One region of the Actinomadura sp. 6N118 genome, then DNA from elsewhere that is predicted to be linked to it. Evidence: riboswitches for the same ligand, from Rfam matches in the RefSeq annotation. Region 1 holds a riboswitch; each other region holds the start of a gene.
The links. Region 1 has a riboswitch for cyclic di-AMP ahead of ACH34W_RS28520 (coiled-coil domain-containing protein). Riboswitches for the same ligand answer to the same signal wherever they lie in the genome.
Positions count from the first base shown of each region.

Region 2: linked by a shared signal. The riboswitch ahead of ACH34W_RS52825 (CHAP domain-containing protein) and the one ahead of ACH34W_RS28520 (coiled-coil domain-containing protein) in region 1 are both predicted to bind cyclic di-AMP.
Region 3: linked by a shared signal. The riboswitch ahead of ACH34W_RS05715 (C40 family peptidase) and the one ahead of ACH34W_RS28520 (coiled-coil domain-containing protein) in region 1 are both predicted to bind cyclic di-AMP.

Region 1 covers NZ_JBIRAZ010000011.1:277,160-284,903, reverse strand. The annotation lists gene ACH34W_RS28525 (hypothetical protein) at 135-998, shown strand; gene ACH34W_RS28520 (coiled-coil domain-containing protein) at 1,089-2,024, opposite strand; cyclic di-AMP (ydaO/yuaA leader) riboswitch at 2,027-2,212, opposite strand; gene ACH34W_RS28515 (S8 family peptidase) at 2,374-3,546, opposite strand; gene ACH34W_RS28510 (serine/threonine protein kinase) at 3,716-5,497, opposite strand; gene ACH34W_RS28505 (sterol carrier family protein) at 5,653-6,096, shown strand; gene ACH34W_RS28500 (LamG domain-containing protein) at 6,179-6,805, shown strand; gene ACH34W_RS28495 (hypothetical protein) at 6,806-7,171, opposite strand; gene purF (amidophosphoribosyltransferase) at 7,301-7,744, shown strand, end outside.
Region 2 covers NZ_JBIRAZ010000042.1:26,171-33,914, forward strand. The annotation lists gene ACH34W_RS52815 (glycosyltransferase) at 1-738, opposite strand, end outside; gene ACH34W_RS52820 (CDP-glycerol glycerophosphotransferase family protein) at 722-3,712, opposite strand; gene ACH34W_RS52825 (CHAP domain-containing protein) at 4,025-4,762, opposite strand; cyclic di-AMP (ydaO/yuaA leader) riboswitch at 4,775-4,926, opposite strand; gene galT (galactose-1-phosphate uridylyltransferase) at 5,597-6,613, shown strand; gene ACH34W_RS52835 (pyridoxal phosphate-dependent decarboxylase family protein) at 6,773-7,744, shown strand, end outside.
Region 3 covers NZ_JBIRAZ010000002.1:407,732-415,475, forward strand. The annotation lists gene ACH34W_RS05700 (M48 family metallopeptidase) at 1-1,306, opposite strand, end outside; gene ACH34W_RS05705 (hypothetical protein) at 1,303-2,730, opposite strand; gene ACH34W_RS05710 (CHAP domain-containing protein) at 2,776-3,576, opposite strand; cyclic di-AMP (ydaO/yuaA leader) riboswitch at 3,591-3,728, opposite strand; gene ACH34W_RS05715 (C40 family peptidase) at 3,866-4,426, opposite strand; cyclic di-AMP (ydaO/yuaA leader) riboswitch at 4,425-4,621, opposite strand; gene ACH34W_RS05720 (NlpC/P60 family protein) at 5,115-6,122, opposite strand; gene ACH34W_RS05725 (hypothetical protein) at 6,248-6,454, opposite strand; gene ACH34W_RS05730 (NYN domain-containing protein) at 6,629-7,744, opposite strand, start outside.

The DNA.
Region 1 (7,744 bases):
ACAAGGTGCCGGGCGCTCTTTGCGTCTGCCTGGTTCCTGAGGGTTTTTAGGGGCCGCACCCGGGCATGATTGTTGCGGTTAGTAGCGATGCGATTACAGAAAGTGAATTGGAGAGTTTTGTGAAGCGTCTCCCCATGCTGACGGCTACCTGCGCTGCCGTAGCAATCGCCATGCTGCCCGGCGCCGGACCGGCCAGCGCCGGGACCGGTGTCTCCGACTGGCACTGCGTCCAGGCCGGCGGCTCGCTGCTGTCTGTCGGAGATGACTACGTCTGCTACGGCGGCTACCACAACGGCGACCCCATCTTCAAGAAGCACGAGAACCAGGGGCACGAGGGGCACCAGGGCCACGAGAACCAGGGGCACCAGGGGCACGAGAACCAGGGACACCACGAGAACCAGGGACATCAGGGCCACGAGAACCAGGGGCACCAGGGGCACGAGAACCAGGGACACCACGAGAACCAGGGACATCAGGGGCACGAGAACCAGGGGCACGAGGGGCACCAGGGCCACGAGAACCAGGGACACCACGAGAACCAGGGGCACCAGGGCCACGAGGGGCACGAGGGGCACCAGGGCCACGAGAACCAGGGGCACCAGGGGCACGAGGGGCACCAGGGCCACGAGAACCAGGGGCACCAGGGCCACGAGAACCAGGGGCACCAGGGCCACGAGGGGCACGAGGGGCACCAGGGCCACGAGAACCAGGGGCACCAGGGGCACGAGGGGCACCAGGGCCACGAGAACCAGGGGCACCAGGGCCACGAGGGGCACGAGGGGCACCAGGGCCACGAGAACCAGGGGCACCAGGGCCACGAGGGGCACCAGGGCCACGAGAACCAGGGACATCAGGGGCACGAGAACCAGGGGCACCACGAGAACCAGGGGCACCAGGAGACGCAAGGGCACGAGACCCAGGGTCACCATGAGACTCAGGGGCAGGAGACCGAGGGTCAGGAGGGCGAGGGTCAGGAGAAGTCGGCTGGCGACGTCTAGTACTGCACGTCATTAGGCGGTGCCGGGTCTGCTGTCACCCGGCACCGCCTGTTGGCGTATGCAGCGCCCTCGCGCTAAAGCGCAGCGCGCCTAGAAGACCGAGATGTGGACGTGGTCGTAGTGGTTGGCGGTATTGCCGCCTCGGTTGCTCATGCCCCTCCAGCCGGGGCTTCGCATGTCGTAGATGCGCTGGCGCCAGATCACGTACTTGATGCCGAGCTTGCTCGCGTTGGCGATGACGTACGCGGCGGTGCGGTCGCCTAGGGTTTGGGCGCTGCCTGTGGCCATGCGGCCGCCTGTGGTGACCATGAAGTCGCAGGCGTGGCCGGTGCCGTGGTCCTGCGGGTCGCCGGTGGAGCGCACGCAGCCGATCATCGGGAACGGGCCGAACTCCACGTCCAGGATGTCGTGGACCTTCTTCATGCGGGGCGTGACCCCGTTCATCCCGGCGCTCGGTGACTCGGGCTTGTACTTCTTCAGCAGCTCCTTGACCCGGGCCTTCTCGTTGAGAAGCTCCTTGATCTGCTTCTCGAGCTGCTTGACCTTGCGTTGCGCCTCGACCTTGGCCTGCTCCTGCTGGTTCACCAGCTGCTGGATCTGCTGGACCTTGGCAGCCTGGTTCTGGGCCACGTGGCTGACCAGGGAGGCGTTGTTGAGATACGTGGAGGGGTCGTCGTTGGCGAGGACGGCCACGGACGGGTCGGCGCCGCCCGTCATGTACTGGGAGGCGGCGATCTGTGCGACCAGCCCGCGGGCCACGGTCAGGTCCTCTTTGAGGTTCTGGGCCTTCTTGAGGGCCTCCTTGACCTCGTGCTGGGTGTCCTTGAGCTTGGCCAGGTCGCCGCCGTACGCCTTGTCCAGCTTCTCGATCTGCTTGTTCAGCTTGGTCAGACGGCCGCTGTCGCCGGGGTCGGCCTGCGCCGACGGACCGGTGACCGTGGCGCTCGCGACCAGCGGAACGACGCCGACGACGGCTACCAATGCGAGCCGTGTGCGGCGCCAGCGAGTGGAGGTGGGGGTCTCCACGTATCTCCTCTCCTCGATCGCCTACCGGGTTAGCTGACGGGTTCGGGCCGGGAGTCAGCCCTATCGGGTCCGCTGGGTGCGGATCCGGATTCACCCCGGTCGAGCCGCCCAGGACTGAGCCTGGGAGGTCCGACAGGTGGGTCCCCGGTTCCCGCGCGGCATGTCGCGGGACTCGGCGGGTTCGGCCAGACTGCCTGTCTTGCCGAGGCGAGTCACCGACCGAATGCCAATGAACTTTAAAGAACTGTTCGTTGCCTCGCCAAGATTAAACCCCTGACGAGGGTGCGATGGCTGCGAGTCCCGGAAGCAGGGCGCCACGTGGGAGCCGGGACATCCTATGTGAGTCGGTTCACAGCTTTGCCTTGAACAGAAGCTTGTTGGGCGTGCCGGTGGGGAGGCCCTTGAGGCGCCCTGGGATCGCGTTGGTGTTCAGCCACTTTTCTACCTGCGCGAAGCTCGCCTTGCGGTGGGTGGTGAGGTAGAGGACGGCCACGCCCGCCACGTGCGGTGACGCCATCGAAGTGCCGTCGAGGGTCTCGCGCTCGTTGCCGGGGTAGGTCGAGGCGATTCCCACGCCCGGGGCATGGATGTCCACGCACTTGCCGTAGTTGGAGAAGCCCGCCCGGCCGTCGCGCGGGCCGCTCGCGCCGACCGTCACGACCCCGGGCGCACCAGCGGGCGAGGTGTTGCAGGCCGGCTTGTTGTCGTTGCCTGCCGCCACGGCGACGAAGACGCCGGACTTGGAAAGGGCGGCGACAGCGGTGTTGAGCGCGGTGGACTTGGACCCGCCGACCGAGATGTTGGCCACAGCGGGCTTGGCCGCGTTCGTACGGAGCCAGCGGACGGCGGCGACCACGTTCGACATCGGGCCGGTGCCGTCGCAGCCGAGCACGCGGAGGGCACGCAGCTTGACCTGCTTGGCCACGCCGTACCGCTGCGAGCCGATGGTGCCCGCCACGTGGGTGCCATGGCCGTTGCAGTCGGCGCCGTCGGCGTACTGGGCGGCCTTCCAGGCGATCGAGGCGCGACCCTGGAACTGCGGGTGCTTCACGTCGAGGCCGGTGTCGATGACGTACGCGTTCACGCCACGGCCCATGGAGCTGTAGCGGTACGACTTGGAAAGGGGCAGCTTGCGCTGGTCGATGCGGTCGAGCCCCCAGGGGAGGGGCGAACGCTGCGTGCCGCCGCTGATCTTCACGATCTGGTCCTGCTCGATCGCGGCCACGCGGCTGTCGCGGCGGAGCTTGTCCAGCTGGGCGGAGTCGAGCTTGGCGGCGAAGCCGTTGAGCACGCCGTCGAACCGTTCCACCGCGGAGGCCTTCACCTGCTGCGCGGCGGCGGCGGTCGAGGCGCCGCTCTTCAGCGTCACGATGTATTTGCCGGGGATCGGCGTGCCCTCGGCGGCGGTGACCTGAACGAGGGGATCGTCGGGGTCGGCGGCCAGCACGGGGAACGCGGCGGCGGCACCGACGCAGGCCGCGATCGAGCCAGTGATCAGCAGCCTTCGGGGGACAGCCCGCACAAGGGACTCCTTCTGTCGCGGCCACGAGCGGGGGCACGGGCAGGGCGACCATGATCCAGGGGAACCGACAAGGGGGTACCTTATTGGATCCATTGCGATATCTGCAGCTAGACCAGACAATTCGGTCGAGCTGAGTCGGATGCGGTCGAGCTGGGGCGGACGTGGCCGATCAGTTCTTCTTGAGCTTTCCCTGGTAGCCAGGGTTGGCGCCCGGCTGGTGCATCCATGCGTACTGCAGCGTGCCGTCCGACTGGCGCACCACCCGCACGTTGCCGCTCGTGCACGGCTTGGCCACGGTCAGGGACATCTCCAGCCGCTGGGTGGTCCCGCTGGTGAGCGCGAGCGTGCCGACGCAGTTGTTGAACCTGGCCTGCGCGATCTTCCCCCCGGCCTGGAACGTCACCTCGATCGAGAACGAGGCGGCGCTCCTGGCGTTGACGGCGGTGCCCTTCCAGGTGCCGGCGAAGACCTCGGGGATCGTCGACACCGGCCGGTCGTCGTTCGCCGGCCTCGCCTGCGGCTGGTCGCCTGCGTCGCCGTTCAGCTGGGGCCACAGGACCAGGGCGATGATCGCGATGCCGACCAGGACGCCGATGGTCAGCGAGGCCGCGACGCCGAGAACGTGATTGTCGGGCCGCCGGAACTTCGGGATCCGTGGTCTCCGGGAGACCGGGGGAGCGGCCAGCACCGCCGTGTGCTGATGCCGGTCGTCCGGAAGTTGTTGCTGGGCGCCGGTGTCCATGCCGGGGATGAGGTGCGGCGTCCGTCCAGGGGACTCGGCAGGGCCCGGATGGGAGGGCGGCGCTGCCGCAGCGCGCGGAGTGCGCGGAGCGCTCCGAGCCCCCGGCGCGGCCGGGGCCGCAGTCGGCGGGAGCGCGGGCATGGCCTGGGTGGCCTCTTCGGAGCGCGTGGCAGGGGGTGCCTGTTCGACCCAGGCGGCGGCCGGGCGCTCAGGCCTTGTGATCTCCATCTCATTCCGCACGGCGGGTGAAACGGAGATCGGCGGCCGCACCGTGATGGCGGGCTGAGGGCGCTGCACGGGCGAGTCGACCGGCGCGAGATCGGGGATCGGCGCGGTGCCGTCAGCGAGACCGCGGCCCTCGGCCACCATCCGTTCCGGCAGTCGGCCGGCCAGCGTCCCGTCCTCGCCGAGCAGGCGCTGGAGAACGTCGCGAGCCGTTGGCCGGTCCTCCGGCTCCTTGGCCAGTGCGTCACCCACCACCTCGCGCAGGGCCTCGGGCAGTACGGAGACATCGGGCTCGTCGTAGACGATGCGCTGCATCACCTCGGATTGGGAGTCTTCCCCGAACGGAGCCGACCCCGTCACCGCGAACAGCAGCGTGGCCCCCCAGGCGAACATGTCCGCTGCCGGGCCGATGCCCACCCCGCGCAACTGCTCCGGGGACTTGTAGCAAGGATCGTCGGCGACGCGGCCCGTCGGGTTGGCGCAGACCGCCTCCAGGGCTCGCGCGACGCCGAGATCGGTGACCCGGGGGCCGTCCCTGCCGAGCAGGACGTTCCCGGGTTTGAAGTCGTGATGCACCGCTCCGGCGCGGTGCGCGGCCGCGAGGGCGATCGCCATGCCGGCCGCCAGCCGCTCGGTCACCGCGGCGCCGCGCGGGCCCTCCTCGGTGACCAGCTGGTGCAGGGAGGGGCCGCCGACGTACTCGCTGACCACGTACGGGCGGTCGCTCTCCACGTCGGCGTCGATGATCGCGGCGGTGCAGAATCCGCTGACCCGCTGGGCCGCGGCGAACGCGCCGGCGAACCGCGCCCGCGCGGCGGGTTCGCCGCTCAGCCGCAGGTGCAGGAGCTTCACCGCGACGGTGCCGCCAGCCGGGCTGCGGCCCAGAAAGACGGCGCCCTGTTCGCCCACGCCAAGCCGGCCGGTGATCTCGTAGTCGCCGAGACGCTGCGGATCACCGGGCTGCAGGGGCAGAGCCTCGGCCATCTAACGAACCTCCGTGTTCCTCCCGCCGGGACTCCGTCCCGGCCGGCCCCCCGATCCTTGCGTCGGCACCGGTCCCTTTTTACCGGGTGAAGCCCGATTGTGGCGGGTGAGGTGGTCGGACGACCACCGAAAGTCACGCGATAACCTCGGTGTCGATGTCGCGTAACCGCCTAACCCGTGCCGTTCTGGACGAGCAGCGTGCCGAGCTCGGGCTCGACCCTCACACCGGCGACGACGAACCCCGATCGCTCCGCCGCACCGCGTTCGACACCGTCCTGGCGGCCTACGACGCCGGCGTCACCGAACCCGCCAAGCCGGTCGTCAAGGGGGCCGTACGGTTCCTGCTCGACCGGCTCGCCGAACTCGCGCCCGGCCGTTCGGTGGAGGTCCGGGTCCCACCACATGCCGCGGTGCAGTGCATCGACGGCCCGCACCATACCCGGGGAACCCCACCCAATGTGGTGGAGATGGACGCGATCACCTGGATTTCGCTCGCGACCGCCCGCTTGACCTGGGCTGATGCGCTGGAGACCGGAAAAGTGCGCGCCAGTGGCTCGCGGGCCGATCTTTCCGCTCACCTCCCACTCCCTCTCGACTGACGTGAGGGTAGCCCCGTTCGGGCCTTGCCTCGGTCGCGGTGCGCTGGAAACGTAGGGGAGCACACCGGGTCGAGGTGATGCCATGCTCATCGCGCACTGGACGTTCGACGTCGAGGACATCGACGGGTCGCGGGTGAACGACACGACCGGCGGGGGACTGAAGGCCGCCCTCGACGCGGGCGCCGAGATCGTGCCTGGCCGGGACGGCGAGGCGCTGTCCCTGGACGGGGACGGGCGAGCCGTCGTGCCAGCGGGGCCACAGCTCGTGCTGAGCCAGGTCTTCGGCTTCAGCCTGGCCTTCTTCGTCAACGTGAACGCCGAGCCGACCGGCGAATGGCGTGGGCTCTTCTACAAGCCGGTCGCCGAGCATGACGCCCGTGGCATCGGCATGTGGCTCTATCCCGATGCCCAGCGGCTGCGGGTCCAACTGTTCACGGTCAAAGGGCCGGAGTACGTGGACAGCCGAGCCGTACTCACCCTGGACGAGTGGGCGCACGTGGCGTTCGTAGTCGACACAGACGGGATGTTCCTCTACGTCAACGGCAAACTCGATGTGGCCGTGCCACTGGAGCACGCCGTCGTCACACCGGCCGGACCGATCTACCTGGGCGGCGAACCCGGCAAGCCAGGCCTCACCGGCCTCCTGGACGACGTCCGGGTGTACGCGTCGGCCCTGGACGAGGAAGCCGTCCGCGCCCTGGCCGACTGATCAGGTCGCAGTGTGCCGGGCGAACGGGAACTCACGTTCGACGCACAACCGCCGCGCCGGCTCGTCGGGATAACGGGCCGAGTCAGCGCATTCAGCAGCCTTGCTGAGCAGGAAGAAGATCGCCGTCCCGCCTATGACGAGAGTCACAGCCGAGCAGACGATGCCCAAAATGGCGGTGTAGCGCCCAGCCCCCCGCATGACCGCGATGATCCCGACCAGCAGCCCCATCACGGCCAAAGCCAGGCCGACGCCGCAAAGCAGAAGGGCGGGCAGGCCGACGACCCCGAGCACCAGTGACGTGACCGCCAGCCCCTTGCGCTCTGGCGGCGCCGGTGGCGAGTAGATCTGGTAGCCCGGCATCGTCATGGAGTCCTCCCCCGGTGTCGCCCCTCACACTCCCGCGCCGTGGTCTCGGCCCGCCGTTTCGGCGGGTAAAGGTCGGTTAAGGAGATGCGCTGATCGGAGCAGGTGAGGAGGGCATCTAGACTGAGGTACGTGCCTCTCCGTGATGGACGTCTGAGCCACGACATCGACCCCTCCGACCGCTCTCCGCAGGATGCCTGTGGGGTGTTCGGCGTTTGGGTGCCGCCGGGCGAGGCGAGCCGGGCCGAGGTGAGCAAGCTCGCCTACTACGGCCTCTACGCGCTGCAGCACCGTGGGCAGGAGTCGGCGGGGATCGCGGTCAGTGACGGATCCCGGATCGTCGTCTTCAAGGACATGGGCCTGGTGGCTCAGGTTTTTGACGAGTCGATCCTCAACACGCTGCGCGGCCACATTGCTGTTGGCCACTGCCGCTACTCCACGACCGGCTCCCCGACTTGGGAGAACGCCCAGCCCACGTTCCGTTCCACGGGAGCGGGCGGGCTGGCCCTCACACACAACGGCAACCTCATCAACACGCCTGAGCTGGCCGCCAAGCTGCCCGCCGGGGTGTTGACC
Region 2 (7,744 bases), on a different contig from region 1:
GGCCCCGTACAGGCGCAGCCGCCACCCGGGATGCCGGGGCGCGACCTCCTGCCACGCCTCCAGCATCATGTCCAGGCCCTTCTCATAGGAGAGCCGCCCGATGCAGGTGACAACGGGCTCGTTGAGCGTGGGGAAACGGGTGGGTGACACGTGCAGCGGATTCGGCATGTGGTCGGCGTTGGTCATGCCTTCCCTGGCCCAGGCGTCGGCGTCCTCGGGCGTGAGGGTGAGCATCCGGTCGACACCGGCGTAGTGTTCCTTGATCCGCGCGTACCGGGACGAGCGCCGGGTCGCCGCGTACGACTCGTGGCTCATTCCGATGACCTTCAGGTCGCGCGTGTCGGCGCACGCGACCCATTCCATCGCCCAGATCTGCGCGGCGATCACCACGGCTCCCGGGCGGGCGGCGGCGAACAGCCCCGAAAGCCGGTCGGCCCCTCTTCGCATTTCCTTGGTGCGCCATAGGTCCCGGCTGTACGCGGCAATGTTGAGACGTTGAGGTAGCCCCCGCGGGCGCCATTTAAGGATGGGCGGTCGCCATTCGTCGTAAAGAACGATCACGCGGTACGAGTCGTCCTGGCCGTAGTCATGCGGCTCCGGCGCATGGGTGATGCCGACGAGGGTGACAAAGTGCCCCCGAGCCGACAGCAGGCGGGCCATATGGTGCGCCCACCGCTGGAGTCCGCCCATCCCGTCGATGTTGTTGCAGACGATGATCACGTCATGCGGCTCGGCCACGCGGGCTCCCTTCCTTGGCCGCCCTGGCTCCCTTGGCCGCCCTGGTTCTCATGGCCGCCCTGGTTCTCATGGCCGCCCTGGTTCTCATGGCCGGCCTGGTTCCCTTGGCTCTCCTGGCTTCCCGGAAGAATCGGTCCACCACGGTGCGTGCGGCGGTGCCGCGGTCGTACTCGCCGAACCGTTCGGCGAAGCCCCGGCGGCGGCCCTCTCCCGGGTCGTCCCCGGCGGCGAGCGCGGACAGCGCGGCGACCAGGTCGTCCTCGGTCCGTGTGATCGGGCCGGGCGCGTGCCGGGTGAGGTCGAAGTAGCCGCGCCCGAACGCCACGTCCTCGGAAAGGTGGAAGATCATCGGCCGGTCGAGCAGGGCGTAGTCGAACATGATCGAGGACTGGTCGGTGATGAGCACGTCCGCGAGCAGCAACAGCAGGGTCACGTCGGGGACGTCGCCCACGTCCCGTATCGAGCTCTGGACGGCCGGCGGCAGCCGCACGGTGCTGCGGTAGTGGGGGCGGACGAGCAGGAGGAAGTCGTCCCCCAGCTCATGGACGAACCGGTCCGGGTCGACGGGCGGGTCGAGGTTGCGGACCGGGCGGCCGTCCGGGTGTGAACGGGAGGTCGGCGCGTACAGCACCACCCGGCGCCCGTCGTCGTTCAGGCCGAGCCGTTCGCGCAGCGCGGCCAGTTCGCCGGCGAGCTCGCGATCGCCCTGGCCCTTGGTGACCAGCGGGTCGTTGCGCGGGTAGCCGGCGGGCAGCAGTTCCGCTCGGACGCCCAGTCCCTTGACCAGCGTCCCGACGTCGTGTTGTGACCGCACCAGGAAGCAGTCGTAGCGCTCCACCATGCGCTGGAGGCGTGCCCGTTGGGCGCGCGTGCCGCTCTTGATCCTCGGCTGGTCGAATCCCATGGTCTTGAGAGCCGATCCGTGCCAGGTCTGGATGTAGGTGGTCTCTGGGCGTTTCCTGATGCCGTCGGGGAAACCCTGGTTGTCGATCCAGTACTCGGCCCTGGCCAGTGCGAGGTAGTAGCCCCACGAGCCCCGCTTGACGAGTGTCGCGTCGGAGGGGAAGCCACGGGTGGACGACTCGTACGACCACACGGCATGCACGGGGATGCGGGATCGGCGCAGCTCGCGGTAGATGTACTTGGGGTTGTCGGAGTACTGCTTGCCGAGGTGGCTCTCAAAGACCACGCTGCCGGAACGCACCGGCAACCTGCTGAGCACGCGGTTGAAGACGGCGACCTTGGTCTTGCGGGCGGTGAGCGTACGCCGGACGGATCGTTCGAACGTGCGGACGCGCTTCCAGGCGCTGCGACCCGGCGACGTGGCCGCCGCCCAGTGCACCGTCGCCATCGTGGCCTGCGTCAGCCTGCTTCCACCCTGGAGTTTGAACGCCAGATGGCCCGCGTGCGTGACGTACGAGCGCATGCCGTCGGCGGCGAGCCGGGTGAGGCGAGGCCGCACCGGCAGAACGACCCCGTCGAACGCCTCCCCTTCGCCGGTGCCCTCCCCCGGCAGGGTCAAGATCTCCTCACCGTCGACGTCGAGACGGAGGCGCACGTCCCAGATCGAATCGGCGAACCCGTAGGGACGAACCTGCCGTATCGGATCGAAGTCGGCCTGCCAGCGGAGCCGGGCTCCCTCATGGGTCACGGTGGCGGGGATGTGGCGCACCCGCATGGGGCGGCGGCGATCGTTCAGTTCGAGGGTGGCGCTGAGCTCCGCGTGGGCGGGGACACGATCTAGCACGTTCAGCACATGGCCTTCGAGATGCGCGAGGTGGCCCCACATGGCCAGGCCCGTGACGGTGTTGGCGGGTGTCAGCTCGCGGAGCGGCCGCTGGTGCAGGCCGAGGCCGGTGACGTCGAGGACGCGGCGGGCCAGGGCACTGTCCGCGCGCCGGGTGCCCCAGAAGATGCGGCCGTTCTGCTCCCGCAGCGCGCTGCGCAGCTCCAGCCGCTTGCCCCGCCCGTACTCGGCCGCGGCGAGCGCACCGGTCAGGTCACGTTCGCGCAGCAGGAACGCGGCGATCGCGGGGACCGGGTGGGCCGCCGCGAAGACCCGCGGATCCAGCTCCGCCAGGTAGGCGGCCGCCAGTTCCAGGAAGCTCGCCCGGTAGACGGGGTCGCGGACGCGCAGGTCGCGCAGGTAGAGGAGCAGATCGTGGTTGACGAACTTGGCGTCCTTGGCCCGCTCCAGCTCGTACGCGCCGCGCAGCCGGAACAGTGCGTCGATCCGGCGGTGGATCTCCAGCCGGTCGGCGAAGTTGGCCAGCTCGGCGCGGCGGTTGGAGATCGACGGCGCCGTCTCCGCCCTCGGCTCGACAAACCAGTTGTAGACGCGGTGCGGGATGAGGGCGGTCCTGTCGGCGGCGAGGTAGGCCTCGGCGGAGAACAGGAGATCCTCGTAGTGCAGGCACTCGACGAAGCGCAGCCCGTGGTCTTCGAGGAAGCTGCGGCGGTAGGCCTTGTTGGTCGACAGGGTGTCGTAGAGAAGGTCGGGCTTGTCGCGGAGGGACCCGAAGACCGCGCGGCGGGCGTAGAGCCACGGGTACCACCTGCGTTCCTTGCACGAGGCGTTGGGCAACGCGAGCACGATCCGCGTGCAGAGGCCCGACACCAGATCGGCCCCGGTCTCCTCGGCGGCGGCGATCAGATTGAGGCAGGCGTGCCGGTCGAGGAGGTCGTCGCTGTCCAGGAACATCACGTACCGGCCGCGCGCGTGCTCGGCCCCGACGTTGCGCGGCCGGCCGCAGCCACCCGAGTTGGACGGCAGGCGGATGGAGCGGACCCGCCCCGGGTGCTCGGCCGCCAGCCGGTCGGCCACCTCGCCGGTCCCGTCCGTGCTGCCGTCGTCGACGACCACCGCCTCGACTCCGCCGAGCGACTGGCCCAGCACGGAGCCGACGGCGCGCGGCAGCCGCGCTGCGTCGTTGTAACCGATCACGACGACGGTGACATCCGGGCGCCCCGGCATCGAATGCTCCCTCCGCTCCGTCCCATCCCGTCCCGTCCCGTTCGCCGTGTTCCTTTCCAGAAACGCGGGATCATGGGCCTAAGCAGGGGCAAAGCGTCCGAATGATTCGTATTACCCGGGAGGCGCCGAACTCGGCCTAGGGAGGCTTAGACAGGCATAGCGAGGCTTAGGAAGGCATAGGGAGGCTTAGGAAGGCATAGGGAGGCTTAGGAAGGCATAGGGAGGCTCAGGGACGAGAGCGGGCAGAAACACCCGAAGGCGCCCAGCCGGAGCCGTACGCCTTCGAAGCGGGGTGGGGGAAGGTCTTTGGGGTCAGGACTTCTTGTAGTCGGCGTAGTCGGGGTAGCCGTAGCCCACGACGGACGACTTCGGCCGGACCTTGCTGACCACGGAGTTGCTGATGTTGCCCTCGATGGTGGAAATGGTGCCGTTGCCGTTGTCCTTGACGACCATGCCGACGTGGTCGATGCCGTCGACGCCGCCTGACGAGCCGTTCTGCCAGTCGAAGAAGACGAGGGCGCCCGGCTTGGCCCGCTGGCCCCACCGCTTGGTCTTCGCAAGCCACCTGGCGTGCTGGACGGTGTAGGCGTCCCAGCCCATGCCCTTGACGCCGGTCTGCGCACCGACCCAGGACACGAACATGTTGCACCAGGCTGCGCCGCTGTATTCGGCGATGTTGCCGCCGTCACGCCGGGCGGTGAGCTTGGCCTCGTTGGTCTTGATGTACCAGTCGTGGAACTTGGTCCGGCCGTTGGCGCCTTCGGTGATGCCGACCTGCTTCAGTGCCAGGCTGATCGCCTTGGCCGAGCTCGCGGCTGTGGCGGCCTTCTTGGCCTTGGCCTTCTTGGCCTTTCGAGCCTTACCGGCGGCCTTGTGGGCGTGCGCGGAGCCGGCGACCCGGGCGTCGGCGCGGGCCTCGGCGGTGCCGGAGAAGTTGACGGGGCTGAAGACCGAGAGCCCGAGGGCACCAGCCAGGACGGCGCTGAGGGCGACGCCCACGGCGGCGGCCGGATCATCGGACACAGGCTTCACGATCTTGCGGTCGAACATCAAAGAGAACTCCCTTACTCCCATGACGCCTACCGGGTTAGCTGACGGATTCGGGCATGGAAGAGCCCTACGGCGCACGCGAAGGAGCGCCGATTCACCCCTGCAAAATGGGTCCCCGGCTCCGCATCCAGTGGAGGGGGATGCGGACTCGGCCTAGGGCACCGCGAGCGCGGTGCCCGGCTATTCGGATTGATCTCGTAACGAGGCGCGGAACACACGGCCGCGCGTCATGGCCAGGTAAAACGGGCCATGTTGGGGGGTCAAGTCCCTGATGGGGCTCGAGACCTGGGCACAACGCATGGGGTGCGTCGCGAGATTGCAATAGAAGGTATCAAACCCTCACGCGATGGCAAACCACCACCAAAGATTCTTCTTGAAGAGGTCACAGGATCCCAACGTAAGCATGCTCCAGACCATTCCCGGACCACCAAAGTGGGGTCAAGATTGTTTGTCAGGAGGGGCCGGGAGGCACGGAAAGACGGGGTGTGCGGCGCCTCAGCCGAGGGGGTCGCGGACGCGGCGTCGCGCCGTACGAAGTGAGATGCGTCACCAATCGGCGACGAAGATCTCTTCACCTTCGCCTTCCACAAGATCGGTGAGCCCGGCCAGGCCACCGGCGCCGGCGAGAACGCGGCCCTGTGCCGCTCCTGCCCAGGCGCGGCTCCTGCGGCGATTCCGTCCTTGCCGTCCCGGCCGGATCATGCGCTTGACCCCACGATGACCAAATGCGTGTTTCTAACAGGAACATGTGCGTTCGACTAGATCATCCGGCTGTGCGCACCACCGAGGTTCCGCGTCATGGGAGGCTGGGGCCATGATTCGAGGATGCGGACGGTGAAGCGCACCGTCACCCGACTGGCGGACGGCCGCGAACTGATCTACTTCGACCGGCGGGACGACGCCGACCGGAGCGCCATCGACGAGCGGCCGCTGCCGGAACGCGCCACGGCGTCGGAGCTCCGGCACGACCCGCTGCTCGACGAATGGGTCGCCATCGCCGCGCACCGCCAGACCAGGACCTTCCTGCCCTCGACGGACGACTGTCCCCTCTGCCCCTCCACACCGGGGCGCCCGACCGAGATCCCGGCGCCGGACTACGAGGTCGTGGTCTTCGAAAACCGGTTCCCCTCGTACGGCGACGGCGCCTCCGGCGGGCGTTGCGAGGTGGTGTGCTTCACCTCCGAGCACGGCAGGTCGTTCGCCGAACTGCCCCCCGAGCAGGTGCAGACCGTCATCGAGGCCTGGGCGGACCGTACCGCCGAGTTGTCCACGTACCCCGGCGTCGAGCAGGTCTTCTGCTTCGAGAACCGCGGCGAGGCGATCGGCGTCACCCTGCACCACCCGCACGGGCAGATCTACGGCTACCCGTTCGTGCCCCCGCGCACCCGGCGCATGCTGGACGTCGCGCGCCGCCACCCTGGTGATCTCTTCGCGGAGGTGCTGTCGGCCGAACGCGAGGAGGGCGTACGCGTTGTGGCGGCCAACGACCTGTGGACGGCGTTCGTGCCCAAGGCGGCCCGCTGGCCGTATGAGGTGCACGTCTATCCGCATCGCCGCGTACCCGACCTGCCCGCCCTGGATAGCGCCGAGCGCGAAGCCCTCGGAGCGCTCTATCTCGACCTGCTGGGGCGCCTCGACCGGCTCTTCGGCATGCCGCTTCCCTATGTGTCGGCGTGGCACCAAGCCCCTGTCCGTACAGACCGCGACTTGGCGTGGCTGCACCTGGAGCTCTTCTCGATCCAGCGCGCGCCGGGGAAGCTCAAATATCTGGCGGGCTCGGAGTCGGCCATGGGCGCGTTCGTGAACGACGTAAGCCCGGAAGACGCCGCTCGCAGGCTCCGCGAGGCCTGACCCTGGCCTAAACCCGGCCTGCCCCCGGCCTGACCCGCCAGGCCACTTCCCGGCATTGGCCCGCGACACGGCACAAGCACGTTCTCTAGCGTTCATGAGGCGCCCTCCCGACCCTAGGAGACCGTCATGGACGCCCGGCTAGCAGATGACCTTGCCCGAATGCCCGAACTGCTTGAACACGTGCGGGTGCGCGCCGCCGACCTCCTCGCCGGGCTCGCTGAGCGCCCCGCCGCGGTCCCACCCGTCCCCGCCAAGCCGCTCGCGCTCCCGCCGTCCGGAATCGGCCTGGACAACGCCCTGGCCGATTTCGCCGAACGCTGGGAGCCCGGCTTCTCCGGCAGCGCGGGCCCCCGCTACCTCGGTTTCGTCACCGGGGGCGCGACCCCCGCGTCCGTCGCCGGTGACTGGCTGACCAGCGTGCTCGACCAGAACGCCGCCCCCGGCCTGGACTCGTCCGCGCCCGACCTCGAACGGGAGACGATCACTTGGCTCCGCGAGCTCTTCGGAATCGGCGAGGAGCACACGGGCTCGTTCGTCTCCGGCGCGACGATGTCCAACACCGTCGGCCTAGCCCTCGCACGCGAATGGCTAGGCGAACAACAAGGCATCTCCATCGCTGATGCAGGCGTCGGCGCCCTGGCCGACGTGACAGTCCTGTCTGGCACACCGCACTCCAGCATCTACAAGGCCCTGTCCATGCTGGGCATCGGCCGTGACCGCCTCCGCACGATCCCGACCCTCCCCGACCGCGAAGCCGTCGACATCGACGCCCTCGCCTCCGCCCTGGCCGACCTGCCGGGCCCCGCCATCGTCGTGGCGAACGCAGGCACGGTGAACACCGTCGACTTCGACGACCTCGAAGCCATCGCCGCCCTCCGCGATCGCCACCCGTTCTGGCTCCATGTGGACGCCGCGTTCGGCGCGTTCGCCGCCCTCACCCCCGCCCACGCGCACCTCGTCGCCGGCCTCACCCTCGCCGACTCGATCTGCGTGGACCTGCACAAGTGGCTGAACGTCCCGTACGACTCGGCGATCCAGCTCACCAACCGCCAGGATCTCCAGGTCCACGTGTTCCAGAACTCAGCCGCTTATCTAGGACTGCCGACGACCACCCCAGACTTCGTTCACCTG
Region 3 (7,744 bases), on a different contig from region 1:
GTGCCATGGCGATGCGTTCAGGCGTCGCGGGATGGCTGAACCACAGCACGTGTTCGAGGGCGTCCGGTTCGAGCTCGGAGATGTTGCGGACGGACAGCTCGTGCTGCATCGTCACGAACGTCTCGGGGTCGCGGGTCACGTCGAGGGCGTGCGCGTCGGCCCGGGCCTCGATGTGGCGGCTGATGAGGTTCTGAACGGGGCCGCCCACCTGGGTCGCCACGGTGATGGCAGCCAGGAGCAACGCCACGGAACGGGGATCGGCCAGGCTCTGCCCCGCCTGGGCGCGGCGCCGCAGGGCGGGGGAGGTCAGCAGGAGCTGGAGGAGGCACACGGCCCCCGCGACGCCCAGGGCGCCGATCAGGGTCCCGTGGAGGACGTCATTGCGCTTGGCGTGGCCCAGCTCGTGCGCCACGATCGACTCGATGCGCTTGGGCGGGGACTTCAGGAGCGTGTCGTACACGACGATGCGCCGGGTAGAGCCGAAGCCGGACACATAGGCGTTGAGCGCGGTGGTACGACGGGACGCGTCCGCGACGAGCACGTCCTCCACCGGCACGCCGTCCCGTTCGGCCATGGCCAGCAGGTCGGTCCGGAGCTGCCCCGCGGGCAGCGAGTGGAACTTGTTGAAGACCGGCTCGACCACGATCGGGTAGATGAACGACACCGCGATCACGAGGGCGAACGCGCCCGCCGCCGCTCCCGTCCACCAGTAGCGCGGGAAGCGCCGCAGCAGCCAGTAGAGCAGCAGGAGCGCGATCGACCAGATCGCCCACGTGACGCCGAGCGACTTCGCCTGGTCCACCAGCCACTCCGGCCAGCTCTGGGTGGACAGGCCGTACCGGCGCAGGACCGATTCGCTCCAGATGGCGAACGGCAGCCCGGCCAGCCGGAGAACGGTGGTGAGGACGAGGGCGGCCCCGATCACCCGGAGCGGCCACCGGCGGACACGCGCGGTCGCCCAGCCGATGAGCCGGGAGCCCAGTGGCGTGAAGCCGAGGACCACGACCAGGGCCAGGCCGATGACCAGCCGGGCGTACGCGGGCGGGGTCAGCGCGGAGTCGAAGGCGCGCGAACGGGCGATCTCGGCCGGGGTGAAGTCCAGGGCGGGATCGGCGGCGACCGGGCCGCCCGGCACGTGTTCGGGGATCGGATGCCACGGCGTGGTCACCACCAGGATCACCCCGACGGCCGCGAAGAGCACAGCGGCGGCGATCGCGGCGGCGATCCTCGGCCGCCGCATGCCGCCTGCGGTGTCTGTGCCGTCCGGGTCGGCCTGGCCGTCCGCCCGTTCTTCCAACTCGGTCAACGCAGCTCCTCGCGCAGGTATTCACGCCACATGGCGGTGAAGCGAGCGGGGGTGACGCCCAGCACCTCGTGCAGGGCGGCCGTTTCGGACCGGCGCCCGGCGGAGCGGTAGAACCGGACGAGCTCCCGTTCACCGTACCGGTCCGCGATCATCCGGCAGGCCAGCCATGCCTCCTGGTACGCCTGGGAGAGGCGCGGCGAGGTGCCCTCGAACGCCGCGCGGCCGGGGAGAGCGGCGGGCACGCGGCCCGCAGAGACCTCCCGGCTCAGCTCGCGGGCCGCCGACCGTACGCTCACCTTGGCCTTGCGGTAGCCGACATAGTCGGCGAAGCCCTCGATGAGCCAGAGCGGAGTACGGCCGTCCCTGGCGCCACCGGTGGCCACGTGGGTCAGCTCGTGGGTGAGGACGACGTTCCGGCCGAGGTCGTTCAGGCGGCCGAACGTGCCCGGCGAGACGATGACGCGGTCTTCGCCACGCCCGCCGGACGCCGAGGGAGCAACCGTGGCCAGCGCCGCGATCTCCTTGAGATTCTGGGCGTCGCCGACCAGGGCCGCCGCCATGGCGGGATCGGCCGGTACGAGCACCACCGCGCGCCTGGGCCAATCGGAGCCGACCACGCCGGTCACGACGGACACGGCCGCGTCGAGGCGCCGGGCTATCCCGTCAAGGCCGGGAGCGTCGCCGATGACCAGCCCGCTGCGGCCACGCCGGACGGTCATCGGGCCGCCGTCCCAGATCTCGACATCGTCGCGCAGCCCACGGCCCGCGGCATCGCCGATGATCACCCAGGTGCCGGATCGGGCGGCGAACGTGAGGTAGCGAGTGCGTGCCACCGCGCCGCGATCGAAACTGCGCAGCTTGTATTGGAGGCTGACGCGGACGGCCGGTGCGCCGGAGAGGCCCGCAGGCTCGATCGCCTCGTACCGTTCACGCCAGGACTCCAGCGGCAGCCTGGCGAGGTTGTCGAAGACCTTGGCCTGCGCCTCCTGGTAGGCCGCCGGAGCCGAGGCGACGGTGGCGAGGAACCGCGCACGGTCGTGCTCGCGGACGGCGGCGGCGCGGTTGGCGAGGACCGTCTCGACGGCGCGGGCGTCGGGAACGCCCGCGACCGGGGCCGTCGCGGTGGCCTGCCGAGGGGTCGCGTCCTCGCCGGTCGTGGCCAGCCCGACCCCGGCCACCAGCGCGCAGGCGGCCGCACCGAGGCCGATCAGCGCGACGGCCCGGCGGCGTGGCAAGCCGCCGAGCCCGCCGCTCTCCTCGTCCGGCGGCCCGGATTGCTCGTCCGGCAGGCCGGAGCGCTCGTCCGCCGGGCCGGGCTCCTCGTCCGGTGGCGGGCTAGGCCGCTCGCCGGGCGGGCCGGAGCGCCGCTCGCCGGGCGGGCCGGAGCGCTGCTCGTCGGGCGGCCCGGAGCGCTGGTCCTCCATGCGGCCGATCCTATTGAGCCGCCGCCGCGGCCCGCGCCAGACGGGTCATTTCGCGTAGTCGGGGTAGCCGTAGCCCACGATCTGGCTGGCCGGACGGTTCTGGGTCTTGACCGCGTTCGAGGTGTTGCCCTCCACTGTCTGGATCGTTCCATCGCCGTTGTCCTTGATCACCATGCCGACATGCTCGATGTCGTCGATGTTCTTGGAGCCGCCCCAGCTGAAGAAGACGATGGCGCCCGGCTGGGGTTTGCTGCCCCATCGGTTCCGGCTCTGGAACCACTTGGCGTGCTCGACCGTCCAGGCGTCGCTGCCCATACCGTGGCCGAAGGCGAGCTGCTCGCCGATCCAGGAGACGAACATGTCGCACCACGCGGCGTCGTTGTAGCCCTCCAGGTCACCGCCGTCGCGCGCCAGTGTCTCCTTGGCGCGGGTGGTGCTCATGTACCAGTCCTGGAACTTGGTCTCGCCGCTGCTGTTCTCAGCGATGCCGACCTGGGACGTCGCCAGCTTGATGGCCTCGACGGCGGTGGGCGTCTTCGGCGCGGCTTTGACGGGGGCCTTCGCGGCGGCGGTGGTCTTGGGGGTGGTGCGCGCCTTGCTCGCGTCGCCGGAGAGCTTCTTCGGCACATTGTGCGAGCCGGGGGCCTTGGCCTTGGCCTTGACCGCCAGTTCGGCTGCCGCGCCGGCGACCGGCGGCTTGGCCGTTACGGTTCCGGCGGGGGCCGCGCCTATGGCGGCTTGGGCGGTGACTGCGACCGCGCCGATGACGGCCGCGCCGGCGACGAGGCCGCCGGTGGTCCGCAGGCTGATGACCAGCGGGCTGGGTTTGCGGTGCTTGCCTGCCACGAGTGGGGCTCTCCTTGGGCTTCCATGCCGCCTACCGGGTTAGCTGACGGGTTCGGGCGTGGAAGCTGCCCTACGGCCTGCAGGCAGGCCGATTCACCCCGGGGGAAAGTGGTTCCCCGGCTCCGTGTGTATGGACTCGGCGGTGGCCGTCGAGGACGGCCTGAGATTCGGTGTGAGGGAAGGGAGGGGAAGGGGGAGGGAGGGAAGGGGGAGGGACGGACGCGGCCGCCCGGGGGGAAAGGACGGCCGCGCCCGCTAGGGGGTGGTTCTGGTTCAGTCGGGTTCTGGATCAGTAGGGACGGACGGCGCCAGAGAAGGTCTTCTTGCGGTAGCTGTTGAGCCTGACGACCTTCACATGACTGCCGGAGTTAGGGGCGTGGATCATCCACACCTTGCTCCCCTTGCGTTTGCTCACGATGCCCACGTGGCCCTTGCCGTGGAAGAAGACGAGGTCACCCGGAGCAAGCTTCTTCCAGGACACCTTGTTCTTCACGGCGCGGTACTGGGCGGTCGTGACGCGCGGCAGTTTGACGCCCGCCTTCCGGTAGGACCACTGGACCAGACCGGAACAGTCAAAGGCGTTCGGGCCTGCCGCACCGTAGCGGTACGGCTTGCCCTTCTTCTTGTGGGCGGCCTTGAGGGCCTTCTGCGCCGTCTTCTGGCGGGCAGCCCACGACTTCTGCTTGGCCTGCTTGACGACCTTGGCCACGGGAACGGCCTTGGTGGCCGCCTCAGCAGAAGGGGCAGGGCCTGCCGCCACGAGGGGAGTGACGACCGCAGTGGCGATCGCGAGGCCACCGGCGACGCGGACGCGACGGGTCGTGCTGAAAGCGTTGCTGGACAGGGGCATCTCCTTCTTCCAGACGCCTACCGGGTTAGCTGACGGGTTCGGGCGTGGAAGTTGCCCTACGGTGCGCCCCGTTCGAGAAGATCGAAGGGTGGGCGCGCCGATTCACCCCGGTCGGAGGCATGCCCTGCGAAGGGCCGTGCCGCCGGCATATGGGTCCCCGGCTCCGCGCGATGGCGGACTCGGCGCTGCCGCGGCGATCCTTGGGCGTGATGAGGCCCGTACAGCGGGACCCTGTGTCCCGTGTGCGAAAGCGCGGCGCTGATTTGTTTGGATGAGCGGCCTCAGATGGGCGTTCGCTCGATGGCCGGTGCCCGATGGTCGAACCGCCGTGACGCGCTCGCTGGCGCCATGCACGCCATGCTCGTTCGAGCTTGCTGAGCGTGCGCACTGTGCGGTTGGGCCGGCCGGTCTCCGTGGAGACCTGGTGCGGCGCGTGGAGGGCGTCGCACCGGCGGCGGCACCTGGAGGGTGCCGCGCGAGGAGGCGGCACCTGGAGGGCGCCCGCCTCCCGTGACGCCCGAGGGCGTCAGGGGCGATGCGACGCCTGGTGGGCGCCGCGAGTCGCCACAAAGTATCAAAAGGTCACGCGAAAGCAAATCCCCCGCAAAAGAGAACGGACCAGGTCAGACCTGGTCCGTTCGCGATGTGCCGTGTCTCACGGGGCCCTTTGGGAGCCCGTTAGGGTCCGTCAGGGCCGCCCGGCGCCGTAGTAGTTCGACGCATAGTAGCCGGACGTGATGGGCACGACCTCGACGCTCTTACCGGTGCGCGGAGAGTGGATCATCTTGCCGCCGCCGACGTACATTCCCATGTGGCCGAGGCCGCTGAAGAACACCAGATCGCCGGGCTGCAGGTCGCTCTTCGCGACCCGCTTGGTGGCCGCGTACTGAGTGTTGGTGGTACGGGTGATGTTGACCCCGGCGGCCTCCCAGGCCCTCATGGTCAGGCCGGAGCAGTCATAGCGCGGGCCGGTGCCGCCGTACAGGTAGGGCGTGCCGAGCTTGCTGTACGCGAAGTTCAACGCCACGCGGGCCGAGCCGCTCGCCGGGCCCTTGTAGCTGCCGCCGCCGCCGCCACCGCCACCGCTGCCGGGCCTGTCGGGCTTGATGCCGAGCTTCCTCAGCAGCTTCTGCTGCTCCTTGATCGACTTTTCGACCGTGGCCTTCTGCTTCTTCAGGTCCTTGGCCTTGGCGGCGACCTCGTCGTAGGCGTTCTGGGCCTGGGCCTTCTCGCGGCGCACCCGCTGCGCGGCCGCCAGGAACTGGCCCAGCTCGGAGTTGCGGTTGCGCGACAGGTGGGTGAAGACCGCCGACTGGTCGAGGACGGCCTGGGGGTCACCGGCGCCGATGAAGCCCGCGACGTCGCCGGTCTCACCGTTCTTGTACGCGGTGGCCGCCATCTGCGCGACCTTCTCGCGGAGCGTCGCGAAGGCGAGCTCTTCGTCCCGGCTGGCCTTCTGCGTCGCCTGCATCTTCTTCTTGGCGCGCTTGAGGTCCTCGCCGACCTGGTTGTACTTCTCGACCAGCTGCTCGACCTGCTCGTTGAGCTTGTTCACCTTCTTCTGAACCTGGCTGGCGGTCGGCTTGGGTTCGGCGTGCGCCGTCGACGTGGGCAGAGCCACGGGCAGCGCCATGGAGGTCGTCACGGCGAGGCATGCGGTCGCCATCAGCCGGCGGGAGCTGCGATCACTGGCCACGGTCGGAATTGCCCCTCTCGTCCACTATTCGCGGGAGACATTAGCGAGGGGTCACACCAGTCACAACCGAATCGTCAGTATTCGTCAAGCTCGTTCGGCATTTACAGCGTCCCGTGACTGCTCGGTCACGACGCGCGCTCGCGACCCGGTGCCAGCCGCAGCGGCGGCACCATGTCAAGATCGGCAAGCACCTGCAGGGCGCGCCGTTCGTCCACGTCGAGGTCCACCATGTCCCCGGCACCGGGCTGGGCCGGCGCTGCCAGCAAAGTGGTGATCACGCAGTCGCCGCAGCCCGTGCCGCGCACCTGGCAGCCGTCGCACTCGATCAGCATGTCGTCCTCCGTACCTCGGTTGTCGTACCTCGGTTGTGACGGAAGGTACGCGGAGGGTGTGACAGAACCGTGACCGCGAGCTTCAACCCCGCACGCAAGCGCGCTGACGGGTCGTGAAGCGATGTCGCCCTTGCCGCTTTCGCGGTTTGACTTCCGAGCCGCAAGGCGAGGAAGTCAAGGCCGTGAAAGGCGACGAAGGAGCAAAGTAGACACAGCCGGGCGGGCTCCTGCCCGGCGGGCGGCGTCGGCCACCTCGCGGTCGGAGGAGACCACGACCACCGCGCGGCCGGAGGGCTCGGCCCGGACCAGCTCGGCGATGAGCTCGTCGGCGGTCTGTCCCGGACGGCTGAACAGGACCCGGACGCCGCGCGGCGCCGCGATCGCCACCGGTGCGTCCAGCTCGGCCCCGTCGAAGACGCACGTGACCTCGGCGCGGGTCTGCGCGGCCAGCCCGCCCAGACCGGACAGCAGGCGGCTGCGCTGGTCGGCGAGTGGCAGCTCGCCGTAGCCCGTCTTGGTGACGTTGTAGCCGTCCACGACCAGGTGGACCTGGGGCAGCGTCAGCAGCCGGTCGAGCAGCTGCGGATCGTCGTCGGAGAGTGCCCGGCCAGGCAGGTTGCGGTGGACGAGCTTGTCCGGCTGGACCCCGGTGACGGCGTCGGCCGGACGTTCGATCATGGTGGGCAGGGCCAGCTCCCGCCGGACGCCCTGCGCGGCGTCCACGAGCGTGTCCAGCAACATCCGCAGCCGGACGTCCTCCACGTTGCGGCCCTCGCGGGCGGCGCGGCGGGCGTGCTCGGCGGCGGTCTCAGCCTGTTCGAGGCGGGCGCGCAGCTTGCGCACCTCCTTCTCGGCCGCGGCGGTGGTCTCGCGGGCGGTGCTCAGCTCGCGGGCGGTCTCGGCGGCCAGCTCAGTGGCGCGTGCCTCGGCGGCCTTGGCCTTCTGGCGAGCGTCGTGCACCTTGCGGCGCAGCTCGGCCACTTCGGCCTTGCTTTCGCGCAGCTCGCCGCGGAGCTTTTCCACTTCGGCCGAACGTGACGCGCGGGCGGCCGCGAGCTCCTCCCGGAGGGCGGCGATCTTACGTTCCGCCGCCTCGCCCTCGGACGCGCTCGCGGAGCGTTCCAGCTCGGCGCGGGCGGCCTCGGCCAGCTCCGTCCAGCCGGTCGGCCGCAGCAGATAGCCGACCGTCGCGACCCGCACCGGATCGGCCGCTGGCGGCACCTGGCCGTCTTCGACGGCGGCCACCAGCTCGGGCTCTGCCTCCCGCAGGTGCTCGGCCACCCGGAGCCG